4 regions of the Arthrobacter sp. BE255 genome follow, and region 2 is predicted to be linked to each of the others. Evidence: riboswitches for the same ligand, from Rfam matches in the RefSeq annotation. Region 2 holds a riboswitch; each other region holds the start of a gene.

Region 1 (7,007 bases), on a different contig from region 2:
GGCCCCCATGACCCGTACCGACCGCCTGACGGCCATCCTGGACATCCTCGCCAAAACCGGCCAGGTGGAGGTCGAGGAGATCGTCTCCCAGCTTGCGGTGTCGCCCGCAACTGCCCGCCGCGACCTGGACAGCCTGGCCAAGCGGCGGCTGCTGACCCGCACCCGGGGCGGGGCCACCACCGGCGCCCTCGCCTACGACCTGCCCGGGCGCTACAACCGCGACGACCACGCCGAGGCCAAGGAAGAGATCGCCCAGGCAGCTTCGGCCCTGATCTGGCCCGGGGCCGTGATCGGACTCTGCGGCGGCACCACCAGCACCGCCCTCGCCCAGATCCTGGCAACCCGCGAAGACCTCAACGCCCCCGCGAACCAGCCCACCCTGACAGTGGTCACCAACGCCATCAACATCGCCTCGCAGCTGGCCGTGCGGCCCAACATCAAGGTGATGGTGACCGGGGGCATCCTGAATCCCCGGTCCTACGAGCTCGTCGGCCCGTACACGGACATCATCATGCAGAAGGTGGTCCTGGATATCGCGTTCATCGGCGTGAACGGCATCGACCCCGAGGTTGGTCCCACCAATACCGGGGAAGGCGAGGCTTCCGTGAACGCGCTGCTGGCCAGCCGGGCGCGCGTCTCCTATGTGCTGGCAGATTCGTCCAAGGTGGGTATCCGGGCCTTCGCCACCATGGACGGGTACGACTTCACCCGCCTCATCACGGACGCCGGGATTTCAGCCGAGGACAAGGCCGCGTTCGAGGCCAACGGCACCGAAGTGATTGTGGCGCCGCACTAAGGCATCGCTAGAACACCATGGGAGGGGCGTCCAGGACGGTCTCGTCCACGCGGCGGTCCACCCACTGGCTGAACGGGATGTCCAGCTCATACTTTTCCGCGTCGGTTCGTACCAGGGTCCGCACGGCGGCGTTGTCCGGGTTGTTAAGGGACTCGAAGTACTCCACGGACCAGTGGAACCAGCGCATGCAGAACAGCCGCATCGTCAGCCCGTGGGTCACCAGCAGGGTGTTGGGCGCGTAGTCCGGCTTGGACCAGTGCCGGTAGAGGGTTTCCATAAACGAGGAGATCCGGTCGTAGACGTCGGAGCCGGACTCGCCCTCACGGAAGCGGTAGAAGAAGTGGCCGTAGGCGTTACGGAGTTCCTTCTGGTCCTCGATCTCCCCGCTGATCTGGAAGTTCGCCCAGTCCTGTTCGCGGAGCCGGGGCTCCTCGATCACCCGTTCCGTGAGGCTGCCAAGGTTGAGCGCCTCCAGCGTCTGGTACGCCCGCAGGTACGGCGACACGTAGACGCAGACCTGGCGGCCGTCCAGCTCCCGGCGGATCCTTTCGCCGGCCGCCGCGGCCTGCTCCAGGCCCAGCGGAGTCAGCGGGATGCGGTAGTCGGGCACGCGGTTGTAGATGGACGTGTCCGCGTTGGCCATGGACTGGCCATGCCGGATCATGATGATTTTCCCTGGCGCGCTCATAAAGCCCAAGCATAAGTCCTGGGCCATGCACTGCCCGGCGGCCCAAATCAGGAAAGAACCAGAAACTGCAGGCAAGATGGGAACATGCTGGTTCCCTCCCGCCGTCGGCTGCGGCTCGAAGTATGGATTGTCCTGGGCCTGTCCCTGGGGCAGTCCGCCGTCTATTCAGTGGTGCAGCTGCTGGACAAGATGACCCGTGCACCGCTGGCCGAAGGCACGTCCACGCTGAACCGGTCGCAGAGCAGCCGGGAATACTTTGACCTGACCTACCAGTTGCTGGACATCATCTTTGCGCTGGTTCCGGTTCTGCTGGTCATCTACTTCCTCACCGACCACCGGCAGTCCACGCCAGGGGCGCCGCAGGGCAGCTCCGCGTTCCGGAAGCTCGGCTTCGACTTCGCCAGGCCGGGCCGCGACCTGCTCCAGGGGCTGGGGCTCGCCGCGCTCATCGGCATTCCGTCGCTGGGCCTCTACGCTGCGGGCAGGGCGCTGGGAATCACCACCGCCATCATCCCCAGCGCACTCGATTCGTACTGGTGGACCGTCCCCGTCCTCATCCTGTCCGCCGTGCGGCACGCCGTGGTGGAGGAGGTGATCGTGGTGGGGTATCTCCTGGACCGCTTCGGCAAGTTCGGCTGGAGCATGCCGCTGGCGATCTTCGCCAGCTCCATGCTGCGCGGCAGCTACCACCTCTACCAGGGCTTCGGCCCGTTTATAGGCAATGCCATCATGGGGGTGGTCTTCGCCTGGCTGTATACAAAAACGCGCCGCGTGATGCCGCTGGTGGTTGCACACGCCCTGCTGGACATCGTGGCATTCGTTGGCTTCAGCCTGTTCGGCAAGGCAGTCGGCCTGGGGTAGGGCTGGGTTACGCAGGCCAGGCCCGGGTTAAAGGGATTCGGCCGCCATCGGTGGGTGGCATCATTGGCACCCGCTGATGGCGGCCGAAGTATTGACGAAGCGGTCAGATGGTGACTGCTCCGGAAGCGGTTTCGAACGTGACGGACAGGATGCCGGGGGTTCCGTGCGGAGCCACCCAGTCAACGGCGACGTCCTCAAGCGGCTTCTCCACCGGTTCGCCCAGCCACTCGGTCACCCGTGCTGCCGAACCGGCGATGGTCAGGCAGGACATCTTGACGTTGCTTTCGTAGGCATTGGACGGGTGGAGGGCGGGATCGCCTTCCCACTTGAGCATGTACGGCACCTGCGGGTCCGCGATCAGGCCCAGGATACCGATCTGCTTCCAGACCAGTTCGCGGCCGTCCGGGAACTTGCGGTTGCCGTTGACGGCGGACCGGCCCAGGCGTTCTTCGAACGGGGCGAGGTCGTCCACTTCGACGCACCAGCCCATCCAGCCGCCGCCGGCCGCGGACCGGGCACGGACTGCCTGTCCGAACGGCGCCTTGTCCGATGCCGGGTGGTCAAGCACCTCGACTACTTCCAGATATTTGTGCCCGGCGAGCGGGATGATCATGTTCCGGGTTCCGAAACGGGGATGCACTCCACCCTTTACGGCTTCGACGCCGAGGGCGGACGAAATACGTTCGGTGGTGGCAGCCAGGCCATCGTGTTCACAGGCGTAAGAGACGTGATCCATGCGCATGCCCTCATCTTGGCACTTTGTGATCCGCCTCTCAGCTAAGGGTATCCTTACCTACTTTGGGGGTGCGTCACGAGTGGACATCGTCCTTTCCGCGGCCCCCTGAAGCCGGCCGCTGACCATGTTCGTCACAATGCTGTTGCACGCCGATGACAGGTTCCTACACTGAACGCAGGTCATGAGCGCCAGCGCCAAGCCCCGGCTCGCTGGCCGGCAACCCTCCTTCCGCGGTGGGGTGCCCCGGGTGAGGACCTGGCTGTCCGGCAACGGCCGGACGGCAAGCGCGGCCCGTGGTGCTCCCAGCATGCCCGGGCCCACGTCAAAGGAGCCTTGAATGTCCAACGGATGGTCTTTTGAAACCCGCCAGATCCACGCCGGCCAGGAGCCGGACAGCGCCACAGGGGCGCGTGCGCTCCCGATCTACCAGACGACGTCGTTCGTCTTCCCCAGTGCCGAAAGCGCCGCCAACCGCTTCGCGCTCGCAGAGCTGGCCCCGATCTACACCCGCATCGGAAACCCCACCCAGGACGCCGTTGAACAGCGGATCGCCAGCCTCGAGGGCGGGCTCGCGGCACTGCTCCTGAGTTCGGGACAGGCAGCCGAAACCTTCGCCATCCTCAACATCGCGGAGGCGGGGGACCATGTGGTGGCCAGCCCCAGCCTCTACGGCGGCACGTACAACCTGCTGGCACACACGCTGAAAAAGTTCGGCATCGCCGTGACCTTCGTCGAGGACCCGGACAACCTGGAACACTGGCGGGACGCCGTCCGGCCGAACACCAAGCTGTTCTTCGCCGAGGTGGTATCCAACCCGCGCCAGGACGTGCTCGATATTGAAGGAGTGTCCCGGACTGCCCACGAAGCCGGCGTCCCCCTGGTGGTCGACAACACGCTCTCCACCCCCTACCTGATCCGCCCGCTGGAGTGGGGCGCCGACATCGTGGTCCACTCCGCCACCAAATACCTTGGCGGGCACGGCTCGGCCATCGCCGGGGTGATCGTGGACTCGGGCAACTTCGACTTCGGCAAGGACCCGGAACGGTTCCCCGGCTTCAACACCCCGGACCCCACGTACAACGGGCTGGTCTACGCCCGCGACCTTGGCGCCGGCGGGGCCCTCGGCGCCAACCTCTCGTACATCCTCAAGGCCCGGGTCCAGTTGCTCCGCGACCTTGGCTCCGCAGTCTCGCCCTTCAACGCCTTCCTGATCGCGCAGGGCCTGGAGACACTCAGCCTGCGCGTTGAGCGGCACGTTGCCAACGCCGTCGCCGTGGCGCAGTGGCTGGAGGCCCGTGACGACGTCGAATCGGTCGCCTATGCCGGGCTCCCGTCCAGCCCCTGGTACGAGCGCGGACGCAAGTACGGGCCCTTGGGTACGGGCGCGGTGGTGGCCTTCAACCTGGCCGGCGGGGCCGAAGCGGGGAAGCGCTTCGTGGATGCCCTGGAGCTGCACAGCCACGTGGCGAACATCGGTGACGTGCGCTCCCTGGTCATCCACCCGGCGTCGACCACGCACAGCCAGCTCTCAGCGGAGCAGCAGGCGGTTGCGGGCGTGACGCCGGGACTGGTGCGCCTGTCCGTGGGGATCGAGCACATTGATGACATCCTGGCCGACCTGGAAGCCGGATTCCGGGCAGCCAAGGCGGCGCAGTAGGACGCCGGTCCGGACCCGCCAAGCCTCGGGGAGTCACAAACCAGTCACACTCTTAGCCATACACGGGGGCGGTTTCGTACACTCGGAGGAGGTCATGAGTGCCAGCGACAGCCCCGGCTTGCTGGCCGGCAACCCTCCTTCCGCGGTGGGGTGCCCCGGGTGAAGACCTGGCCTGCCGGTCACTTGACGGCAGGCAAGCGCGTAGAAAAGGTCTCCACATGACGATTACCGTCTCCCGTACAGCAGTACCCGAAAACGGCGTGGTCCGTTACGCCGGCATTGGCGGACTTGAACTCGAAGCGGGCGGATACCTGCCCGAAGTCACGCTCGCCTATGAAACGTGGGGAACGCTCAATGAGGACGGCTCCAACGCCATCCTCATTGAGCACGCCCTGACCGGCAGCACGCACGTGACACGCGGCGACAGCGACGAGCCCGGCTGGTGGGAGCAGCTGGCCGGCCCGGGCGCGCCGGTGGACACGGACAGGTTCTTTGTGGTGTCCATCAACATTGTGGGCGGCTGTTACGGCTCCACCGGGCCGTCGTCGCCCGCCCCCGACGGGCAGCCGTGGGGCTCACGCTTCCCGCTGGTGACCCTGCGTGACAGCACCGCCGCCGAAGCCCGCCTGGCGGACCAGCTTGGCATCGGCAGCTGGTACGCCGTGCTGGGCGGATCCATGGGCGGCGCCCGCGCCCTCGAATGGGCCGTGACCTACCCGGACCGGGTGGAACGCTGTGCCGTGATCTCCGTCGGCGCCGCCAGCACCGCAGAGCAGATCGCCTTCGCCCAGGCCCAGACCCTCGCCATCCGCCAGGACGCCAACTTCAACGACGGCGACTACTACGGCGGACCCTTCCCCGAGGACGGGCTGGCCCTGGCGCGGCGGATCGCCCACATCACGTACCGGTCAGCCCAGGAATTCGACGGCCGGTTCGGCCGGTCGGCCCAGGCACCCGAAACCCCCCTGCAGGCAGCCGCGCTGGGGGACCGGGGCCGCTACCAGGTGGAGAGCTACCTGGACCACCAGGGCAGCAAGCTCGTCAGCCGCTTCGATGCCAACAGCTACATCGCCATCACCGAGGCGCTCATGAGCCACGATGTCTGCCGCGGGCGGGGTTCCCTCGGCGAAACCCTCGCCCGGGCAACCGCCAGGTTCTTCGTCGCTGCGGTGGACTCGGACCGGCTCTACTTCCCCTCGCAGTCCCGCGAGCTCGCCGAGGCCCTTCCCGGAGACGTGGACGTCCACGTCATTGAAGCACCCATCGGCCACGACGGTTTCCTGACCGAGATCGGCCAGTTGGGCAGCCAGCTCCGGAAGACGTTCCTGGTCTGACCTGGCCGCCCGGCCGGATTGTCCGGCTGGCTAGCCGTCCATGATTTCGGAGCGCCGCTTCATGTACTCGTCCACGGCCATCCCGCCGTTGCTGTACTGCTGGTCCAGTTCAGCGAGTTTGCGGGCACGGAAGCCCTGCGGGGCCGACGGCGGCGGGGGAGTCGCGGGGGCAGCAGGCTGCTGCGGCGCCTCCGCTGCCCGGCCCGGCGCAGGCTGGCCGCCGTACGGCGGGAACTGCTGGTCCGCGGGCGGAACGGGCATCATGGGCGGCAAGGGCTGGCTGGGCGGCAGGGGCTGCGGGCCGTCGAGCTGGCGGAAGCCGCCGCTCATGTAGTCCTGCTGGGTGTAGCCGTCACGCGGCTGGCGGCTCTGCGGCCCGGGGAACTGGCCGCCGCCGGGGAACTGGTCAGGGTAGCGTCCCGAGAAGCTCTGTTCCTGGTTCCTCTTGTTGACGGATTTCCGGTACATCCGCATCGCCATCGGAATCAGGAACGACAGAATGATGATCCAGAAGAACAAGCTGTTCACGGTGTAGCGCCTCTCATGTGTGTCCTTCCAGCTTAGCCCCGGTGCGCACACGGACGGCTGGGGTTCCCAGGAAGGCCCCATATCTGTCCACGGCGTCGTCCACGGCGTGCGCCAGCGCGGAGCCGGGCACCGGACCGGCCGGATCGAACAGGCGGATGTCCAATTCGCACCGGCCGGGGAGCAGCGTGTGCCGCCAGGAGCCAACCATCCGCCCGTCCAGCAGGACCACGTGCAGCAGCGAGCCGTCGACCGGGAAGGCAGGAGCGCTGCCGCCCAGGTAGTGCCGGGACGCGGAATAGCCCATCACGTATTCGTCGTAGCACTGGATCAGGTCGATCCGCGGTCCGCTGTCAGGGCCGCCGGTGCCGGGGACGCCGGTGTCAGGGACGGCACCGTAATAGAACACG
Region 2 (7,007 bases):
GCGCTCGAAGCGGATCCGGCGTTCTTCGGTGCTTTCCGTGGCCACGTCCACCGCCTGCTCAGCCTGCGGCGCGCCTGGCTCCACCGCGTCCGATTGCACGTTGGTGGTCTTGGCTTCGCTTTCGGAGGCCTCATACATGGCCTCGAGGGCCGGATCCAGGGTGCTCATTGCCCTCAAGTCTACTGTCAGGCCTTGCGCACGCACGGACCCGTACTCCGGGGCACCGGATTCCAACGCACCCATCGCCACGGGGCCTGCCACTTCCATACCGTCCTTCACCAACCCCAAAGGCCAACTCCGTTCCCTGTCCCGTTCAGCGCGACCGGACCTGCTGCCCGCCGCCGAGGGGGCGCGCCGTGCGCCGTATTTGTCCGGCACTGCCGGACCCGCAATCCATAACCCCTGGCGGCAGGCAAATATTCCCCAAAAGTGCAAGACTAGAACCGACTCCGCCGCATTCGACGCGGTTCGTCCACCCAGGAGGAAATCCATGTCCTTTGTCCGTACTCTCGCCCGGCCCATGCTGGCATCCAGCTTCGTGCTCGCCGGACTGGACAAGCTCAGGAACGCCGACGACACTGCCCAGCAGCTGTCGCCGCTCCTGCGCAAAGCCACAGCCTCACTGCCTTTCCGTACGGAGGAAAAGACACTGGCCCGGGTCATCGGCGGAGTGCAGGTGGGCGCCGGCGTGCTGTTCGGCCTCGGAAAGTTCGCGCGCCTGTCGGCAACGCTGCTCACTGTCATCTCGGCCCTTAATACTTTTGTGGAATGGCGCAGCGCGGACATCAGCACCAAGGACGCCCGCCTGGCACGGCGCAACCAGCTCCTGAAAAACCTCTCCCTGAGCGGCGGGGCCCTTCTGGCCTCGGTGGATACGGCCGGCAAGCCCGGCCTGGCCTGGCGCGCGGAACACCTCGCCGCCGACGCCAGGAAGGGTGCTTCCCACCTTGCCGCGGACGCCCGCAAGACGACCGGCAAGAAACTCCACAAGGCCGACAAAGCAGTGCGGCGTGCAGTGGACCAGGCAACGGGGGCATAAGGACGCATGACCGGATCCACCACCGCCGTTTCGCAGCCCGACGCAGTCGAAGCAGTCCCGAACTGGCCCGCCCCGTTCGCCACCAGGCCCATCAACGCCACCGTCACCGTTCCCGGCTCGAAGTCCCTGACCAACCGGTTCCTGGTGCTGGCGGCACTGGCTGACGGCCCGTCGAGGCTCCGCGCCCCGCTGCATTCGAGGGACTCGGCCCTGATGATCGAGGCCCTGCGTCAGCTGGGAGCTTCCATCACGGAAGTCCCCGGGGACGGCGCCTTCGGCCCGGACCTTGAGGTCATTCCGCTTAGCCAGGACGCGCCGTCGTCGCGGACCCGGATTGACTGCGGCCTCGCCGGTACCGTCATGCGCTTTGTTCCCCCGCTCGCTGCGCTGCGGAACGGGGTCAGCACGTTCGACGGCGACCCGCACGCCAGGAAGCGTCCGATGGGGACGATCATCGAGGCGCTGAAGGCGCTTGGCGTGGATGTGGCGGCGGAGGACGGCGGCACGCCGGCTTCCCTGCCGTTTGAGGTTGCCGGAACCGGCGAAGTCAGGGGCGGCCACCTGGTGATCGATGCCAGTGCTTCGTCGCAGTTCGTCTCGGCACTGCTGCTGGTCGGCGCGCGGTTCACCGAGGGACTGCACCTGGAGCACGTGGGAAAGCCGGTGCCCAGCCTGGACCACATCAACATGACCGTGGCCGTCCTCCGCGGAGTGGGCGTCTCGGTGGACGATTCCGTCCCCAACCACTGGGTTGTGGCGCCGGGAACCATCCGGGCGTTCGACCAGCGCATCGAACAGGACCTGTCCAACGCGGGACCGTTCCTTGCTGCCGCGCTGGCGTCCGGCGGCACCGTCAGGATTCCCGACTGGCCCACTCACACCACCCAGGTGGGCGACCTCTGGCGCAGCATCCTGACGGACATGGGCGCCACCGTCAGCCTGTCCGAAGGCGTCCTCACGGTCACCGGCGGGCCGGAGATCAAAGGTGCCGACTTTGCCGAAACCAGCGAACTCGCCCCAACCGTCGCGGCCCTCTGCGCCCTCGCCAGCGGTCCATCCCGTCTCACCGGCATCGCCCACCTTCGCGGCCACGAGACGGACCGGCTCGCCGCCCTCGTCACCGAGATCAACAGGCTCGGCGGCGACGCCGAGGAAACCAGCGACGGTCTGGTGATCCGCCCGGCCACGCTGCATGCCGGCGTCGTGCACAGCTACGCGGACCACCGGATGGCGACCGCCGGTGCCATCCTGGGCCTGGCGGTGGAAGGCATCGAGGTGGAGGACATCGCCACCACAGCCAAGACCATGCCCGACTTCCCGCAACTGTGGGCAAACATGATCGCGCAGGGCCAGGAACCCGGCACCACGGTTCCGGTTGGTGCCGAGTAGTGGCACGCAGCACTGATTCCTGGGACGAATCCGACGTCCGGATCCGCCCCAGCAAGAAGGGCTCCCGCCCCCGCACCAAGGACCGCCCCAGCCACGATGACGCAGTCACCGGCCGGATCATCACGGTGGACCGCGGCCGGTACACGGCGGTTGTTGGCGAGGATTCCGGTGACGAGCGTATTATCATCGCCGCCAGGGCACGGGAACTCCGCCGGAACCCCGTCGTCGCCGGCGACTTCGTCTCCCTGGTGGGCGACGTCTCGGGCGAACCTGACACCCTGGCCCGGCTGGTCCGGATCCAGGACCGCCGGACCCTCCTGCGTCGCAGCGCCGACGACACCGACCCGATCGAGCGGGCGGTTGTGGCCAACGCCGACCAGCTGGTGGTGGTGGTGGCTGCCGCCAATCCCGAGCCCCGCACCGGCTTCATCGACCGCGCGCTGGTGGCCGCCTACGATGCCGGCATCGAGCCGCTGCTCCTGGTCACCAAGGCTGACGTCAAGGACCCCGCGGAGCTGCTGTCCAACTACGAACACCTGGACTTCCCGGTCATCATCAGCCGCACGGCCGACTCCGAAGCGTCCGGCATCGACGCCCGCTCCGATGACGGGCTGTCTGCGCGCCTCGACAGCGATGCCGTCGCCCAGCTCCGGGCCCACCTGGACGGCAAGGTGACGGTAATGCTGGGGCACTCGGGCGTCGGCAAGTCCACCATGGTCAACGCCCTGACCGGCGCGGAGCGTGCCACCGGCGGCGTCAATGCCGTGACCGGCCGGGGACGCCACACTTCCTCCTCTGCCCTGGCGCTCAAACTGACTGACGCGCCGGCGGGAAGCTGGATCATCGACACCCCCGGCATCCGCTCCTTCGGCCTGGCCCATGTGGACCCGGACCGCATCCTCCGGTCCTTCCCGGACCTGGAACCGGGCACCGATGCCTGCGAGCGTGGCTGCAAACACACCACAGGCGCAGTCAACTGCGGCCTGGACCCGTGGGTCACCGACGGCCATGCCGGGCCGACAGGACCTGCGAGGCTCGGTTCCCTGCGGCGCCTGCTGGGCACCGACCCCCGGATGGCTGGGCAGGAAACCAAGGAACTGGGCAGCGTCAACTGACGCCGTCCCGCCCGGTTGGAGCCGCACGGGGGCTCTGCGCACGGTTCCAGTGGCCGGGGTCCCCAACCACGCGGCGCTTTGACGGTAGTTTGGAACCATGATCCAACCCGCTTCGAGCTACAACGATGACCTGCGCCTGGCCCACGTGCTGGCCGATTCCGTGGACGACCAGACCATGAGCCGCTTCAAGGCCCTGGACCTCCACATCGAGACCAAGCCGGACCTGACGCCGGTCACCGATGCGGACAAGGCCGCCGAGGAAGCCATCCGCGGCCAACTGTCCCGTTCCCGCCCCCGTGACGCAGTCCTGGGTGAGGAATTCGGCAGTTCAGGCCACGGCTCCCGCCGCTGGATCATCGACCCCATCGACGGCACGAAGAACTTCGTCCGTGGCGTCCCGGTCTGGGCGACCCTGATTGCCCTTGTTGACGAAGGCGAGCCCGTCGTCGGCGTTGTCAGTGCCCCTGCACTGGGCAAGCGCTGGTGGGCCGCCAAGGGCGCCGGCGCGTACATGGGCCGGTCACTGGCCGCTGCCACCCGGCTGAAGGTATCCGACGTCTCGAAGCTCTCGGACGCGTCCCTGTCCTACTCCAGCCTGGGCGGCTGGAAGGACCGCGGGAACCTCGATGACTTCCTTGGCCTGACCGAAGACGTCTGGCGCACCCGCGCCTACGGCGACTTCTGGTCCTACTGCATGGTCGCAGAAGGCTCCGTGGACATCGCGTGCGAACCGGAGCTCAATCTCTACGACATGGCGGCGCTGGTGCCGATTGTGGTGGAGGCGGGCGGCCGGTTCACATCCCTCGACGGAGAGGACGGCCCGTTCGGCGGCAACGCCCTGGCCACCAACTCCATCCTGCATTCGGAAGTCCTCAAGCGGCTCAACCCCGGGCTTGACGACCTGCTCTAACGGCCACATGTACCGAATTATCAGCGGCGGACGCCTCCGGCAGGGGGCGTCCGCCGCCGTATCTTCGGACAAACGCGACAATTCCGGGCCCCGCGTAACAAAAGCCTTAACATTCGGACCGGCTTCCTGCCCGCCCCGCCCATGTTCTACGCTCTTAACAGGTCACGAGTGCCAGCGCGAAACCCCGGTTTGCTGGCCGGCAACCCTCCATTCGCGGTGGGGTGCCCCGGGTGACGACCAGGCCGGTCCGGAACGGACCCGGCAAGCGCGGATTCCCGGGACAGGGAGTCCCTCTGAAGTGAGGTCTCTGTGACAACTGCCACCGTCTCCCCCAACACCGCCGTCCGTCTGCAGTCCGCAGCCGGCCCCGACACCGCAGCCCTGTTCAGCGAACGGCTTGCCGTTGCCGGCCGGCCGCTCTCCGCCGTCACCGGCGCCGAAATCCAGGCCCCGCTGATCCAGGGCGGACACGTCCGCTACGCCAACCTTGACTACGGTGCCTCCGCCCCGGCCCTCTCGGTGGTTTCCGCGTACCTCAACGAAATCCTGCCGTTCTACGCCAGCGTCCACCGCGGCGCCGGCTACGCATCCCAGATCAGCACGTCGGTCTACGAGAACGCCCGGAACATCGTGCGTGACTTTGTGGGCGGACGGGCCGGCGACTCCGTCATCTTCACCAGGAACACCACTGATTCGCTGAACCTCCTGGCAGGCTGTCTCCCAACGGTGGACGGCCGCCCGGCCGGCGACGTCCTGTACCTCGACATCGAGCACCACGCCAACCTCCTGCCGTGGCAGGGTGTCCCGCACCGCAGCGTCGTTGCCGCCGACACGTTGGCCGGCACCGTGGAGGCCATCCGCGCCGAGCTTGAACAGGGTGGAGTCAGCCTGCTGGCCGTCACGGGCGCTTCCAATGTCACGGGCGAAATCCTTCCCATCCGGGCACTCGCCGCCCTGGCGCACGAGCACGGCGCCCGGATCGTCGTGGACGCGGCGCAACTCGCGCCCCACCGCCGCATCAACATCAGCGCCGACGACGTCGACTACCTCGCCTTCTCCGGGCACAAGCTCTACGCTCCGTTCGGCGCAGGCGTCCTCGTGGGCCGGCCGGACTGGCTCGACGCCGGCACGCCGCACCTTGCCGGCGGCGGCGCTGTCCGTGAGGCCAGGCTCGACGGCGTGAGCTGGGCCACAGGTCCCGCCCGGCACGAGGGCGGTTCCCCCAACGTCCTCGGCGCCGCCACGCTGGCCCGCGCCACCCAGGTGATCGCCGCACTGGACCCGGACCGCTGGCACGCCCACGAATCAGCCATCCGTTCCTTCCTGGTGGAAGGACTCCACAAAATCGACGGCGTCACCGTGCACCAGATTTTCCAGGACACGGACCCGGATACAGACACCATCGGCGTGGTGAACTTCTCTGTCGAAGGCTACGACGCCGGTTTGGTGGCCGCCTACCTGTCCGCCGAACATGGAGTGGGCCTCCGGGACGGCCGTTTCTGCGCCCACCCGCTGCTCAAACGCCTGGGCCTGCCGTCAGGCTCCCTGCGGGCGAGCTTCGGCCTGGGGTCACGGCTCGAGGACGCCCAGCGGCTCCTGGCCGGCATCGAGGAACTCCGCAGGACCGGCCTCGGCTGGGACTATGTGGTGGACTCCGGCCGCTGGGTTCCGGCCAACGACACCCGGACCTACCCGGACTGGGCACCCAACACGCCCGGCACGGCCGGCGCAGCCCCCTGCACCGACGACTGACCCGGACAGCCCTGTCGATGCGGTAAATTCGAAGGATACCCAAGGGCATCTGGCGAAGGAGACCGCACGTGGCACGGGGTGGCCCCAAACTTGACCACGGACGCCGTCAGGAGCTCGGACAGAGCTTCCAGGACGGCGGCGAACACTACGAGCGCGTCCGGCCCGGATACCCCGTCGAATCGGCCGACTGGCTCATCCCTGCCGGGGCGCGCGACGCCCTCGATGTTGGCGCCGGCACCGGCAAGTTCACAGCCCTGCTGCTTGACCGCGGACTCGCTGTGGCCGCCGTCGACCCTTCCACGGACATGCTTGACCAGTTACGGGTCCTGCTGCCCGGTGTTCGGGCGACGGAAGGGACCGCGGAGGCGACCGGACTCGCAGACTCCTCGTTCGACGTCGTGAGCGTGGCGCAGGCCTGGCACTGGTGCGATCCGATCGCTGCGAGTACGGAACTTTCGCGGGTCCTCCGCACCGGCGGAACGCTGGGGCTGATCTGGAACCAGCTGGACACGTCCGTTCCATGGGTTCACCGGCTTTCCCGCATCATGCACGCGGGGGATGTCTACCGGCCGCACTTCCGGCCGCCTGTGGGGCCGGAGTTCGACGGGCTGGAAAGCCACGTGACGCACTGGGAAGACGCGCTCACCACCGGGGAAATCATGGAGCTTGCCAAGTCACGGAGCTACTACCTGCGTTCGGGTGAGGCCACGCGCACCAAGGTCCTCGCCAACCTGGACTGGTACCTCCACGACCACCTGGGCCATGAGCCTGGCGCCCGCCTGGGACTCCCCTACCTGACACT
Region 3 (7,007 bases), on a different contig from region 2:
CTGCCGAGCTTGGGAACGGCGCTAAACCGCCGCCGGTTCGGCAGCCGGCTGCTGCGCCGGCGCGTGCTCCGCGGCCGGTCCGGTGGTGGCCACGCCTGCATCGCGAAGCGCGGGGAAGCCGCCGTCAACGTGCAGCGCCCGGGAGTAGCCCAGCACCTTCAGCTTTTCGACCACGGGCCCTGAGCCTTTGACCGAGCCGCAGAAGACCACAATCTTCTGGTCGGTTCCGGTCACCTGGGAAAGCCGGTCGGACGACTCCGGGCCGAAATCCCGGGCCACGTTCTCACGGTCCACCACCACGGCCCCGGGCACGCTTCCGGTGCTGGCCCGGCCGCCTTCGCTGCGGACGTCGATCAGCAGGACGCCGTCCTCGATGAGCCGGGCCGCTTCCTCCGGGCTGATCAGCTGGGGGTCGTGGGGTGTGTTCTGCTCGCTCATGGGTGCTCCTTTGATAGTTGTTTTGATGATTGGCTGTGCTATCCGAGGCCCCACGCCTCCGCCAGCAGCTGCTGGGAGCGGAGGCGGTGGGCCTGGCTGTGGGTAATGGTTGTGACCAGGAGTTCGTCCGCGCCGGTGACCCGCTGCAGGGCACGCAGCCCGGACACAACGTGCGCCGGGTCCCCGACGAACCTGGTGTCGAGCCGGTCCCGGACCAGGTCATGCCCGGCCGGATCCAGCCGCGGCAACTTTGCCGCATCCTCGGGCGCCGGGTAGGGGATGGCGCCCTTGCCGGACCTGATGCTATGCACCCAGGCTTCGAAGCCGGCGCCGAGGACTCCTGCCTCTGCGGCTGTGGGAGCCACCAGGACGTCGGCGGACACCGCCACGTAAGGCCTGGCCAAGCGACTCGGAGGGCTCAAAATGTGCCCGGTATTCGGCGACGGACTCCAGGACTGCGGAGGGTGCCACGTGGTAGTTGGCCCCGTAGGGTAGACCCAGCTTTCCGGCAAGCCGGGCGCTGGGTCCGGCGCTGGACCCGTGGATCCAGAACTGCGGGGAATGCCCCTGCGCGGGGCGGACCGCCACGCTTTCGCCCTCCGGGCCACGGTACTGGCCGGAGAAGAAGGCAATGACGTCCTGCACGTCGCTTTCGAAGTTGTCCGCGTCCCCGGGAACGCGGCCCAGGAGCTCCGCCTGGAGCCGGAACCTCTCCGGGAAGGCCTTGCCAAAGAGCGGGCGGGGCGGCGGAATGACCAGCCCGTCCAGGTTGCGGTTGCCGGCGCCTGTCGCGGACCCGCCTGGCGCGGACTGGGCTGTCGTGGACCCGGCTGTCGCGGACTGGGCTGCGGCGGCCAGTTCTGCGGACCCCGATGCAGCAGACGGACCCCCCGCGGCAGCAGGATCCTCAGGTTTCGGCACCCCGGACCGGCCAAAGCCCAGGTCAATGCGGCCGGGATACAGGGCCGCAACAGTGCCCACGTTTTCCGCGACCTGGACCGGCCGGTAGTTGCCCAGGATGGTGGCGGCAGTGCCAACACGGATGGTGCTGGTTGCCGCGGCCACCAGAGCCGACAGCACGTGCGGCGCCGCGCCGGCAACACCGGGACTCAGATGGTGCTCAGCCAGCCAGAAGCGCTTATAACCCAGCGCCTCGGCGGAAACGGCCAGCTCAATGCTGTTGCGCAGCGCATCGGCTGCGGTCTTTCCGGCCGGGATGGGGCTGAGGTCAAGGACCGAAAGGGGAACCACAGGAGGCTTAGGCATGGCATGACCCTACGGAGTCACGGCTCGGCGCAAAACCTGGTCCGTCACCGGACTCAACCTCCCGAAACGGCAGGTAATCCGGCCCAAAACTGGTTCATAAATGACGGAATGCAGCGCCGGTTGACGCCGCATTTCCCGGCTTGACGCCGCAAGTCGGGCCGGTTGTGGACGCCCCCGGCAGCCCTCTAGATTCAGGTCCTAGGTCAAGAGACAGCACGCCAAGGACCGGCTGGTGCTGCGGCAACCCTCAGGCATTATGTGGCGGGGTGCTCCGGAAACAGACCTGGCCGCAGCAGCGGCAAGCGAATGTCAAACCGGCCGTCCGCGGCCCCAAAAATAAGGGAACCATGCCTGCCTCACCCACACCCAGTAAGCGTCCTGCTGTGCTCGGTATCGAGCTCGACGGCGACGGCGCGCACCCGGCTGCATGGCGGTTCGCCGCCCACGGGCCGGGGACGCTCCTGAGCGGAAGCCGCATCCGCGAAACCGTCCAGGCGGCGGACATCGCCGGCTTCCATCTCGCCACATTCCGCGATTCACGCACCACCGACACCGCCGGCGCGGGAATTGCCGGACGCATCGACGCCGTCCAGCGGGCGGCGTTCGCCGCCCCGGTGACGCGGTCCCTCGGCCTGGTGCCCGAGGCCGGGGTGCTCTACACCGAGCCGTTCCACGTCGCCACCCAACTGGCCAGCCTGGACTACGCGTCGCATGGCAGGGCAGGCTGGCTTGTCAGCACTGAGAACTCCGGGCAGGAAGCCCGGTCCGTGGGCCGGGGGATCCTTCCGGAAGCTGACGTGCAGCCTGAGGCCGCGGACGTCGTCGAAAGTTCCCGGCGGCTGTGGGACTCCTGGGAGGACGACGCCGTGATCCGTGACGCCGCGACGGGCAGATATCTCGACGCCGACAAGCTGCACTACGCGGACTTTGAGGGCTCCCGGTTCGCCGTGAAAGGCCCGTCCATCATTCCCCGCCCCCTTCAGGGGCAGGTGCCGGTCTTCGCCGCCGCTGCGCTGTTGCCGGCAGTGGAAGCCGACGTGGCACTGGTGTCGGCCGCAACGCCGGAGGGCCTGGCGGCGGCGGTGGCTGCCGCACGCAACGCCGGCGCGCCGCGCACCCTGGTGGAGCTTGACGTGCTGCTGGATGCCCGTGGCCGCCGGGCCTCGGACCGGCTGGCGGACCTCGATGCCCACCAGCCCTGGGCGGGCGGCGCCCGGTATGTGGGCGGTGCCGCCGGAATGGTGGAGCTCCTCGCCGTGCTGTTCAGGGACAGCGACGGCGTCCGGCTCAGTCCCGCGGTCCTGGACACCGATTTGCCGGAACTGGCAGCCGTGGTGCTTCCGGAACTCCGCCGCGCAGGCCTGCTGGCCGCGCCTGCCCCGGGCAGCACGCTGCGTGAATCCTTTGGCTTGCCCCGACCCGCCAACCGCTACGCCGCCGCCGCGGCACTCTAGGGAGACCAAAACATGAGCACTTCGTCCCGTATCGCCGGCGACGGCAAGATCCAGTTCGGCGTCTTCTTCCAGGGCGTCAACCACACCACAGTCTGGCGTGACCCTGACAGCGGGTCCCAGACCGACTTCGAATCCTTCCGCCGGGTGGCCCAGACCGCCGAACGCGGCCTGTTCACAGCCTTCTTCTTCGGCGAAGGGCTGCGCCTGCGCGAACACCTGGGCCGGATCCACGACCTGGATGTCGCCGGCCGGCCGGACGCCCAGACGGCGCTCGCCGCCCTGGCTGCCGTGACGTCGCACATCGGACTGGTGGCCACCCAGAACACCACCTACAACGATCCTGCGGACCTCGCCCACCGGCTGTCCAGCCTCGACCTGCTCTCCGGCGGGCGGGCGGCATGGAACATCGTGACCACGGACAACGCCTGGACCGGCGCCAACTTCCGCCGCGGCGGATTCCTGGCCCACGAGGACCGCTATATCCGCGCCGAGGCCTTCGTCCAGACGGCCAAAGCGATCTGGGACTCCTGGGCTGACGGCGCAATCGCCGGGTCCCGGGACTCCCGCCGCTGGCTCGCTGAGGGCGGCATCACCCCCGTCCGCAGGCAGGACTCGAGCTTCGACGTCGACATCACCGGACGGCTTCCGCGCTCCTCCCAGCAGCACCCGGTGCTGTTCCAGGCCGGGGATTCCGCCACGGGCCGGGACTTCGCCGTCCGGAACGCGGACGTCATCTTCTCCCGGCACGCCGGGCTTGAGGCCGCCAGGAAATTCCGCGAGGACATCGTGGCGCGAACCCTGAAGGCGGGGCGGCCGGCGGACGACGTCAAGATCTTCCCGGGCCAGGAATTCATCCTTGCACCCACAGCCAAGGAAGCGGAAGACAAGCTGCAGTGGGTCCGCGAACGCCAGGTGGGGCCGCAGACCGCGATCGCCTACCTGGAGCAGTTCTGGGGCCGCACCCTCGACGAATACGATCCCGACGGCCCGCTGCCGGACATCGATCCGGTGGTGGAGGTCACCAACGCCACCCGCGGCAACGCCTTCCACGGCAAAAGCGCCAAGGAACTCGCCGCCGAATGGCGGGCCGAAGCCACGGATAAGGGGCTGTCCATCAGGCAGTTCGTGTCCCAGCGGTCAGCCGTGAACGGCCGCGGGCTCGTGGGCTCCTACGACGAGGTGGCCGACCTCCTCGCCGAATATGCCCACACGGGCGCCGTGGACGGGTTCAACATCACGCCCTGGATCATCCCCACCGGCCTGGACGACATCGTCAACCACCTGGTTCCCAGGCTCCAGGAACGCGGCGTCTACCGCACCGAATACGAAGGCACCACCCTCCGCGACAACCTGGGGCTCCGCGCCCCGCTGACCCGCCGCAGCAGGACCCGACGCCAAGAAAGTGAAGACGTAGCATGAACAGCCTGAACCCGTCTGGAACCCAGACATTCCGCAGCGCCCGGAAGTCCGCCGTCGTGGTGGCGTTCCTGGGCGCAGCTTCCCTCCTGCTTTCTGCATGCGGCGGAACGGCCGACGCCGGATCCCAGCAGGGTGCCGACGCCACCCCCGTTGCGGGCGGCAACCTGAACTTCGCCGTTTCCGTGGACCGCGGCTGCATCGATCCGCAGCAGGTGGGCAACAACGACGCCATCGCCATCGCCCGCCAGACGGTAGCGTCGCTGACCTCGCAGGACCCGGCCACGGGTGAAATCGTGCCCTGGCTGGCCGAGAAGTTCGAGGCCAACGCCAACGCCACCAGCTTCACCTTCACCCTCCGTACGGACGCAACCTTTGCCGACGGAGCGCCCATCGACGCGGCATCGGTCAAAACCAACTTTGAAGCGATCAAGGCCCTGGGAGCCAAGGCGACGCTGGGGTCCACGTATCTCAGCGACGTCAGCGCCATCACGGTCAAGGATGCGAGGACGGTGGTGGTGGACTTCTCCAAGCCCAACGCCCAGTTCCTGCAGGCCACGTCCACCTTCACCCTTGGGCTGCTGTCCCCGGCGTCGGCCGCCCTCAGTGAGGCGGACCGCTGCGCCGGCAAATTCTCCGGCTCCGGACCGTTCACCGTGCAGAGCTACACGGTGGACAAGGAAGCTGTCCTCGCCCGCCGGGCAGGCTACGCGTGGCCGGCTTCCACCAACAGCAACAAGGGCGAGGCCTACCTGGACACCGTCACCTTCAAGATCATCCCGGAAGCCGGAAACCGCACAGGCAGCCTGCAGTCTGGCCAGATCGATGCCACCGCGGCCATCTCGGCCGCCGACGCCAAGCTCTTTGACGGCAACGGCTTCTGGAACGAAACCCGGGCCAACCCCGGCGTGGTCTACAACCTGTACTCCAACGAATCCAGCCCCAAGCTCAAGGAAACAGCGGTGCGTCAGGCCATTTCCAAGGCCATCAACCGCGAGGAGATCACGCAGACGCTGCTCACTGAGAACGATCAGCCGGCCAAGGGCGTCCTGTCCCACACCACGCCGTTCTTCAGCGACCTGAGCGACTTGCTGAAGCATAATCCCGAGGGTGCCAGGAAACTGCTGGACGACGCCGGCTGGACGCCCGGGACCGACGGAATCCGCGCCAAGGATGGCCAGAAACTCTCGTTCCTGGTCACCTACTGGCAGTCTCCTAAGGAGGTGCTGGAACTCATCCAGCAGCAGCTGAAGGTTGTGGGCGTGGACCTGCAGCTGAAGTTCACCACCATCGCCGACGTCACGGCAGCTCAGGCCAACAAGGATTACGACTTCTCCTACGGCAACCTGACCCGCAGTGACCCGGACGTGCTCCGGACGGTCTTCGCCTCCAATACGGCCCGGGGCGGCAGCAACCTTCGTGGAGCCCTTCCGGTGGACACCATCCTGGGTGACCAGGCGGCGGCACTGGACAAGGCTGCACGCCAGAAACTGGTGGACGAGGCCCAGGAAGCCCTGATCAAGGATGCGCACTCGATCCCGCTGTATGAGCTGTCCACCACCATCTCGGCCAGCGGGAAGGTCCACGGCCTGAAGTTCGAAGCCTCCAGCCGGCTGGACTTCTACGACGCCTGGCTCAGCAAGTAGCCACCAGATGATCCGTTACATCGGGCAACGTCTCCTCCAGGGGGCCTTTGTGCTCTGGGCCGCGTACACCGTCTCGTTCTTCATCCTCTACCTGCTCCCCGGCGACGCCGTGAGCATCATGGCCAGCGGGGACGAACAGAACGCCGTGGACCCGGCCCTGGTGGAGAAGCTCCGCAGCGAGTACGGGCTCGACCGCCCCATCCACGAGCAATACTTCATCGCCCTGCTCAAAGCCCTCCAGCTCGACTTCGGCGTCTCGATCAAGAACGGCGTGGCCGCCACGCAGGCCGTGGGGGAGGTCCTGCCGGAAACGATCAGGCTCGCCATCGCCGGATTTGCCCTGGCAGTGCTGCTCGGCAGTGCCCTCGCCATTGCGGCAACGTTCAGCCGCAACCGGTGGGTACGGCAGGTGTTCGGCTCGCTGCCGCCCTTGGGGATCGCCCTGCCCACCTTCTGGATCGGGCTGCTCCTGCTGCAGCTGTTCTCGTTCCGCCTGCGGCTCTTCCCCGCCATCGGGAACGACGGCGCCGCGAGCCTGGTGCTGCCGGCGCTCACCCTGGCGATCCCCACCGCAGCCGTGATCGCCCAGCTGCTTTCCCGCAGCCTGCACCAGACCCTGGGCGAACCGTACATCGAACAGATCCGGGCCAAGGGTGCCAGCGAGACGCTCGTCCAGTTCGGCCACGCCCTGCGGAACGCCGCCATTCCCACCCTCACCATGCTGGGCATCCTGGTGGGCAACCTGCTCGCCGGTGCGGTGGTCAGCGAAACGGTGTTTTCCCGCGCC
Region 4 (7,007 bases), on a different contig from region 2:
GGCATGCCGGGCTGAAATCGCGCGGCTCAGGTGGGGATGATCCCGAACAGGACCCGTTTTTTCACCATCAGCCACAGGAGCCCCAGGACCACGGCATAAGCTGCGGTGTTGATGAGGATGTCTCCCTGCCGGAGCAGCGGAATGTTGGCGATGACGGCGATCAGCACCACATGCAGGATAAAGACGTACAGGGTGGCCTGCCCCAGGGGGATGAGGAACCAGCCCAGGGCCCGCTCCACCGGTTTCCAGTAAGCGGTGAGGAAGGCGTAGGCGGCCACGACCAGCACCAGGACATTGAGCAGGCGCCCCGGGTCGAGGTACGTGCGTCCGAAGAAGGCGTCGTACATGGTCCGGTAGACGGTGTCCGGGATGACGGCCAGGCGCAGGTCAAAGCTATTCGCAAGGTAAGGGTTGCACCAGGACAGGAAGGTAAACGCCACGGCCAGCACCGTGCAGGCTGCCACCACCCAGGCGTGCGCAGACAGCCACGCGGTGATCCGGTGGCGGTGGAAGCCTGCCACCAGGCCGATGACAAAAAGCACCTGCCACACCAGCAGCGGGAACGAGTCCTCGAATTGGGAGGGCAGCAGCCGGAAACGGGTGGCCGCACCCACGGCGTAGAGGCCGAGTGTGGCCGCCAGCACCCACACGGCCTTGCCCCGGTTGAGCGCTGCGAGGATCAGCGGGCTGGCCAGCAGCAGGACGACGTAGAGGCCCATAACGTTGAACTGCCACGGACCGAACTGCAGCAGCACGATGGCCGGAAGGAGCTGGGCCGGCACCGGAAATTGAAGAAGCGTTTCCATCCCGGCATACAGGTCATAGGTCCTGCCTACCGCGTTGTGCCCTGCGCCTCCGGTCCCCTGGTCCACATATGTAGTCAGGGCATCAGTCTGGAAAAACGGCAGCAGCGACATCACGAAGACGCCTACCAGCACTGCCAGGGCAGTCAGATAGAGCTTGCCCGCCCGCCGGGACGTCAGGTCCACGACTTTGCCGAAATCATCCTTGACCCGGGGGCCGTAGACCATGCCCACCACCAGGCCGGAGAACAGGACAAACAGCTCCGCCCCGGAGACAAAACCCACGGCTTCCTGGGTGAGCAGCTGGAACAGGGAGGTCATGCCGAGATGGTTGACCACCACAAACACGATGGCGAGCCCCCGAAGGAAGTCAATGCGGGAGTCGCGTTTGGTCGGTACGCCGTATCCCCAGGAGGCCACCGCGCCCACCCGCCGCGGGAGTTGCCACAGTACCGCCAGGAGGATGGCCATCGCGGCGGCCACAGTCCACGCAGCGGCTCCGGTCAGGGAGTTGGCCCTGGTGGCCTGCTGGCCCCCGCTGGTGGCCGTCACCGGCCCGGTGGTCAGCCCGGACTGCGCCAGTGCCGCGCTGGCGGCCTCAGCTGTCCCGGCGTCGCCGGTCAGTCGCCAGTCGATGCTGGCCACACCTGTGTCGCGGGTGCTGGTCCGTTCGTCCCAGACGACGGCGGCGATCCGGTCAAACCGTGCGGACGTGCCTGTTTCGAGGACCTGGTCCCACCAGGCCGTCTTGATGGCCCGGTTCGCGGCGCCACCAGCGGCCGGGCTGTAGAAGGCCGAGGTCTGCAGGACCATGGGCTTGTTCCGGCCAGCGACATAGGAGGCGTAGAAATCCTCGCTGCCGGACTGCGTGAGCATCGTGGCCAGCTCACCGGCCACGGGAAGCGTATTGACCGCCGATTTGCCGCCCGTGTCATCGTGATAGGCGGTCAGCCCCACCCATTCCACGGCGTCGTCGCCGGGGTAGTAGGGCGCATAGGCGGCATCTGAGCCGTTCCAGGTCCCGTCACCGTTCGTGTCCAGGGCTGCGAAGCCCTCGGATCCCGGAGCCGGCGCATTCCGGTGGCGTTCGAACGGATAGTCCCGCCCGAGGTACGGCTGCCACACCATGACCGTGCCGGCGTCGTCAGCGGCTTTGAACCCAGCGGCGACGTTCCGGAACGCCGCCTTGTAGGCGGGCGGCTGCTGCCCCCATTCCACCCAGCTTGAGTTCATGTCCGGCGCGAACCGGATCAGGAGCTGGCCCTGGAAGCCGGCGGCCAGAGCCTTGACCTTGTTGGCGAACGCCGCGGCGGCCGCGGCGTCCACCTGTTCCAGCGGCACAGTGGGGCGCACTGTGAGCATGGCGTGTGAGCCCAGCCCTGATGCCTGCCCCAGGAATTCCCTGATGTCCTGTTCCTCGCCGGACCTGCTGGGGAGCGAAATGTCGTGTCCCAGCAGCGCAGGTGAGGCGCCCAGCCGTTCAGCGAAGCCCTGCCCGGAGTCCTCGCCCCATTCCAGGACGGCACCCAGCAAGGGCTTGCCCTTGTCGGGAACAGGTTCGGCGGCAACGGCGGAGCCTGCCGGGATCACGGTGGACAGCAGGAGCAGGGCAGTCAGGAGCGCTGCCGGCAGAAGGCGCGCTGCAGCCGCGCGTTTCGTCAAAGGCTGGGATGCATTGGCTAGTGGCATGCTGGTGTTGACCCCCAAGGACGGCTGCGCTTTAGTGATGGTGCCCTGCACCCGTGCCAAACTCTATCGGTCTCCGCGTTCCGTCCGGGATACCCGTCATGACATTCGCGCTGGTCAGCCTGGCTTTAGGGCGCCGCACCATCCAGGACCACCAGCGGCACCGATCGCTCGGCACACGAGACCAGCACAAGGGTCCGGTCCCCGGCCCCTGCCCGGTTGTTGACGCCGGTGTCGTCACACCAGTCCAGGTTGTACGGATACGCCATCACGGCGGCCTCTCCGGGAGCCGTCGCAGGCGGGACGGTGAACACAAAGGTGAAGCCGCCGTCGTCGGTCATCGGAGCGAGCGCCTCCAGCACCACCGCCCGTGCCGCATCCCGGACCGTCACCTGGACTTGCGCGTCCCGGCCGTAACGGGCACCGCAGGTGGTGTCCGGCGCGCGGACCGTGACCTCGGCACCAGGCCTAACCTCCGACGGCGTCACGGTGTACGCGGGCGGCATGCACGGCGGCGGCGCGAAGACGTCCCGGCAGCCGCCCAGGCCCAGGGCCACGGCGGCCCCAGCGAGGATCGCCGCTGCCGTCCGCAGACCCGCGAATGCGGCCGGTTCCCGCCGTGATTTCCCCATGGATTGATTGTCCCGTCCGGTTGCCGGCGGTGGGAAGCACGTGTTGGTTACGGAACATGACGACGGCGGCGGTGCGGCCGGACGGCCCAAGTGTTACGTTTTTGGGGAGTAATGAGAACCGGCGCCAAGCCCTGACTGGCCGGTCGGCAACCCTCCCTTTCGCGGCGGGGTGCCTCAGGTGAATACTCGGCATATCGACCGATTCGAGCTGCAAGCGTGAGAGAAGGAGATCCGTCGTGTCTGACGCACCTGCCCCTGAAGAAAAACTGTCGTACCGGCTCATTACAGGGCCGGACGACCGTAATTTCTGCGAGCGGATTTCCACCGCTCTTGCCGAGGGCTACGTGCTGCATGGCAGCCCCGCCGCCACCTCCAACGGCGGCCAGGTGATTGTCGCCCAGGCACTCATCCTCCCCGCCGCCATCGCGAGTGCGGACGCCGCCGTCGCCACGGCAGTGGAAGACCTCGAGTTCGACGGCGAGGGCCACGCGTGAGCTACGCCGGAGACCTGACCCCGCAGGAAGCCTGGGCCAAGCTGGAGCAGGGCGCCATCCTGGTGGATGTCCGCACCGAGGGTGAGTGGGCGCACATCGGCATCCCGGACACCAAGGCCACCGAAAACGATCCCCTGTTCATCCAGTGGACGTTCCCCGGCGGCATTCCCAACCCGGATTTCATCACGGACCTCACGCAGCAGGCGCCGGAGGACAACGGCACCGAACTGCTGTTCATCTGCCGCTCCGGCCAGCGTTCCATCGCGGCCGCCAATGCTGCGACACAGGCCGGCTTCACCTCCTACAACGTCCTGGAGGGCTTCGAAGGCGAGCCGGACCGCTACGGCGAGCGCACCGTCAACGGCTGGAAGAACCGCGGCCTGCCAACCAACCTGGGAAAGAACTAAGTGACTTTTAACGAAGATGCCGCCGGCTGGAGCCCTGACACCCAGGCAGTCCGCGGCGGGCTGGACCGCACCAACTTCCAGGAGACCACCGAGCCGGTGTTCCTGAACTCCGGATTCGTCTACGAATCCGCTGCCGCCGCCGAGCGCGCCTTCACCGGCGAGGACGAACGCTTCGTCTACTCCCGGTACGGCAACCCCTCAGTCGCCACGTTCCAGGAACGCCTCCGCCTGCTTGAGGGAACCGAGGCGTGCTTCGCCACGGCGTCCGGCATGTCCGCCGTGTTCACCGCACTCGGCGCCCTGCTCGCCGCCGGCGACCGCGTGGTTGCCGCCCGTTCGCTGTTCGGCTCCTGCTTTGTGATCCTCAACGAAATCCTGCCGCGCTGGGGCGTGGAGACGGTGTTCGTCGACGGGACCGACCTGGAGCAGTGGCGCGCCGCCCTGTCAGAGCCCACCACCGCGGTGTTCTTCGAGTCGCCGTCCAACCCGATGCAGGAAATCGTGGACATCGCCGCTGTCAGCGAACTCGCGCACGCCGCCGGCGCCACCGTCGTCGTCGACAATGTCTTTGCCACCCCCCTGCTGCAGCGCTGCGGCCAGCTCGGCGCGGACGTGATTGTCTACTCCGGCACCAAGCACATCGACGGCCAGGGCCGGGTCATGGGCGGGGCCATCCTGGGGACCAAGGAATTCATCGACGGCCCGGTCAAGCAGCTGATGCGCCACACCGGCCCTTCGCTGTCCGCCTTCAACGCCTGGGTCCTCACCAAGGGCCTGGAAACCATGGCGCTGCGCGTCAACCACTCCTCCGCCACCGCACTGCGGCTGGCCGAATGGCTCGAACAGCAGCCGGCCGTCAGCTGGGTCAAGTACCCGCTGCTGAAATCCCACCCGCAGTACGAGCTCGCCGCCAAACAGATGAAGGCCGGCGGCACCGTCCTCACGCTGGAGCTTGCGACGACGCCCGGGCGCTCCGGCAAGGACGCCGCCTTTGCGCTGCTGGATGCGCTGCGCATCATCGACATCTCCAACAACCTGGGCGACGCCAAGTCCCTCATCACCCACCCGGCCACCACCACGCACCGCGCCATGGGTCCCGAAGGCCGCGCCGCCATCGGGCTCAGCGACGGCGTGGTGCGGCTGTCCGTGGGCCTGGAGGACGCGGACGACCTCATCGGTGACCTGGAACAGGCGCTCAAGCAGATCTGATTTGGCGCGAACGTACAGTTGAGGCCCCGTTTCCAGCGCTTTTGGGGCCTTAACTGCACGTTCGCGCCGGAGTTAGGCGGTGACCGGATGACTGCACGCCTGGACTTGGTCCGGCTGCTCTCCAACATCCCGCTGCCTGAACAGAACCTCGCGGGAATCGCCGCCGGAGTGATTCTGCAGCGGATTGCACCGCGCCCCCTCGTGCCGGCCTCCGGCCCGCCGTCGATTCTTCTGCGCCTGGCCGGAGGGGCATCCCTGGCCAGCGGAGTGGCGCTCATCCTGTGGGCCTGGCACGCCGCCCGAAGCACCCGCCTGGCCACTCCCGATGGCCTAGTGACTTCGGGCCCCTATGGCCTCTCCCGGAACCCCATGTACATGCGTTGGGCCTTGGTTCACCTGGGCGTGGGGCTGCTGCGGAATGACGCCTGGACGACGGCTGCCCTTCCGGTCGCGTCCGCCGCGGTGCACCGTGAAGTACTCCGGGAGGAGGCTCTGCTGGAGGCAACCTTCCCGGCGGAGTTCAGCCGGTACCGTCAGTCGGTGCACCGGTATGGGCCGCACCTTCGTGCTCGATTTCCAGCCGCACTGCCACTTCGTCCCCGGCGCTGATGCGGGCCGCGGTCCTGACGGCCTTCTTGACGGGCAGCAGGTAGGAGCCGCTCTTGCTGTCCGGGAAGACCGACGTCTGCCATGTGTGGCCGGAGATTTCGGCTGTGACTTTGATCGAGCCGAAGCCCTTCCGGAACACTGCCGCTTCCTCGCGGAGATCGTCGGCCACGTCCGCCGGAAGGGTCAGGAAGTGCCAGCCCGCTTCTTCGGGGTAGAGCCACAATTCGGCACGGAACGAGTACGACGACGTCACGGCCTGAGTATGGCATGGCGCCTTTCCCGACGCATCCTTCGACCGTGGCCCGGTCAGGCACGGCAGGTCAGGCGCGGCATGTCAGGCTCCAGGCTGGCGGAGCTGACGGGACGCCGTCTGCCGGACTGCGGCGGTGAGTTCGTTGAGCGCCGGGGAGTCGATCTTCCACCGTTGCCAGAACAGCGAGACATCCACAGGATCGGACGGTGCCAGTCCCACCAGCGCCCCGGTCCGGATGTCGGGCAGGCACTGCTGCTCCGGCAACAGTCCCCACCCCAGTCCCAGGCGGATGGCCTGGGCGAACTCGGCCGACGACGGGACGTAGTGCCGCGGTGCGGTCAGCTCCGCCCCGGTCAGCTGGCGGAAGAATCCGCCCTGCAGGTCATCCTTGCGGTCAAAATTCATGACGGGGGCAAGGCTTCCGGCCGTGAGGTCCGGCCCGTCCGGCCACCAGCGGCGGACGTAGCCGGGGCTGGCCACGGCGTAGTACCTCAGGGCACCCAGCGGTTCCACGCTGCAGCCCTGGACAGGCTCAGGGGTTGCGGTCACGGCGGCCATCACCGTTCCGGTACGCAGGAGCTGCGTGGAATGCTGTTCATCCTCCATTCGAAGATCAAAGTACGCGCCGGCGTCCGGGGGAAGGCTTGCCAGCGCCGGCAGGAACCACGTGGACAGCGAGTCGGCGTTCACCACCAGGGGAATGGGAGCAGTTGGCCCGTCCCCGCCGTCGCCGAGCTCGCGCAGGGCATCCCACTCCAGCTGCCGGACCTGCCGCGCGAACCGCAGGACCGCTTCCCCGGCAGTGGTGGGACGGACAGGGTTGGTTCGCTGGAGCAGGATCTGTCCGGCTGCATCCTCCATTGCCTTCAGCCTCTGGGACACAGCCGACGGCGTGACAATCAGGCTCCGGGCCG

What was found. A riboswitch is a leader RNA that binds a small molecule or an ion and turns the genes downstream of it on or off. The one in region 2 is predicted to bind S-adenosylmethionine.
Region 1: it holds a riboswitch for S-adenosylmethionine, as region 2 does, so the genes downstream of both, J2X42_RS15020 (homoserine O-acetyltransferase) here and J2X42_RS02340 (aminotransferase class V-fold PLP-dependent enzyme) in region 2, are expected to answer to the same signal.
Region 3: it holds a riboswitch for S-adenosylmethionine, as region 2 does, so the genes downstream of both, J2X42_RS18830 (LLM class flavin-dependent oxidoreductase) here and J2X42_RS02340 (aminotransferase class V-fold PLP-dependent enzyme) in region 2, are expected to answer to the same signal.
Region 4: it holds a riboswitch for S-adenosylmethionine, as region 2 does, so the genes downstream of both, J2X42_RS10570 (DUF1737 domain-containing protein) here and J2X42_RS02340 (aminotransferase class V-fold PLP-dependent enzyme) in region 2, are expected to answer to the same signal.

The regions. Positions count from the first base shown of each region.
Region 1 is NZ_JAVDWK010000008.1:172,195-179,201, reverse strand. Features, by position in the region: gene J2X42_RS15045 (DeoR/GlpR family DNA-binding transcription regulator) at 8-796, shown strand; gene J2X42_RS15040 (histidine phosphatase family protein) at 804-1,484, opposite strand; gene J2X42_RS15035 (type II CAAX endopeptidase family protein) at 1,569-2,345, shown strand; gene J2X42_RS15030 (VOC family protein) at 2,449-3,087, opposite strand; SAM riboswitch class IV at 3,259-3,374, shown strand; gene J2X42_RS15025 (bifunctional o-acetylhomoserine/o-acetylserine sulfhydrylase) at 3,419-4,738, shown strand; SAM riboswitch class IV at 4,829-4,944, shown strand; gene J2X42_RS15020 (homoserine O-acetyltransferase) at 4,957-6,072, shown strand; gene J2X42_RS15015 (hypothetical protein) at 6,103-6,600, opposite strand; gene J2X42_RS15010 (winged helix DNA-binding domain-containing protein) at 6,614-7,007, opposite strand, start outside.
Region 2 is NZ_JAVDWK010000001.1:501,000-508,006, reverse strand. Features, by position in the region: gene J2X42_RS02365 (sigma-70 family RNA polymerase sigma factor) at 1-168, opposite strand, end outside; gene J2X42_RS02360 (DoxX family protein) at 491-1,039, shown strand; gene aroA (3-phosphoshikimate 1-carboxyvinyltransferase) at 1,046-2,428, shown strand; gene J2X42_RS02350 (ribosome small subunit-dependent GTPase A) at 2,428-3,543, shown strand; gene hisN (histidinol-phosphatase) at 3,641-4,453, shown strand; SAM riboswitch class IV at 4,614-4,727, shown strand; gene J2X42_RS02340 (aminotransferase class V-fold PLP-dependent enzyme) at 4,763-6,205, shown strand; gene J2X42_RS02335 (class I SAM-dependent methyltransferase) at 6,274-7,007, shown strand, end outside.
Region 3 is NZ_JAVDWK010000012.1:158,491-165,497, forward strand. Features, by position in the region: gene J2X42_RS18815 (rhodanese-like domain-containing protein) at 22-438, opposite strand; gene J2X42_RS18820 (hypothetical protein) at 477-749, opposite strand; gene J2X42_RS18825 (LLM class flavin-dependent oxidoreductase) at 742-1,704, opposite strand; SAM riboswitch class IV at 1,906-2,015, shown strand; gene J2X42_RS18830 (LLM class flavin-dependent oxidoreductase) at 2,052-3,158, shown strand; gene J2X42_RS18835 (NtaA/DmoA family FMN-dependent monooxygenase) at 3,171-4,577, shown strand; gene J2X42_RS18840 (ABC transporter substrate-binding protein) at 4,574-6,220, shown strand; gene J2X42_RS18845 (ABC transporter permease) at 6,228-7,007, shown strand, end outside.
Region 4 is NZ_JAVDWK010000005.1:35,394-42,400, reverse strand. Features, by position in the region: gene opgC (OpgC domain-containing protein) at 27-2,492, opposite strand; gene J2X42_RS10575 (hypothetical protein) at 2,618-3,121, opposite strand; SAM riboswitch class IV at 3,229-3,344, shown strand; gene J2X42_RS10570 (DUF1737 domain-containing protein) at 3,358-3,615, shown strand; gene J2X42_RS10565 (rhodanese-like domain-containing protein) at 3,612-4,022, shown strand; gene J2X42_RS10560 (O-succinylhomoserine sulfhydrylase) at 4,023-5,231, shown strand; gene J2X42_RS23395 (methyltransferase family protein) at 5,319-5,840, shown strand; gene J2X42_RS10555 (DUF1905 domain-containing protein) at 5,752-6,093, opposite strand; gene J2X42_RS10550 (LysR family transcriptional regulator ArgP) at 6,175-7,007, opposite strand, start outside.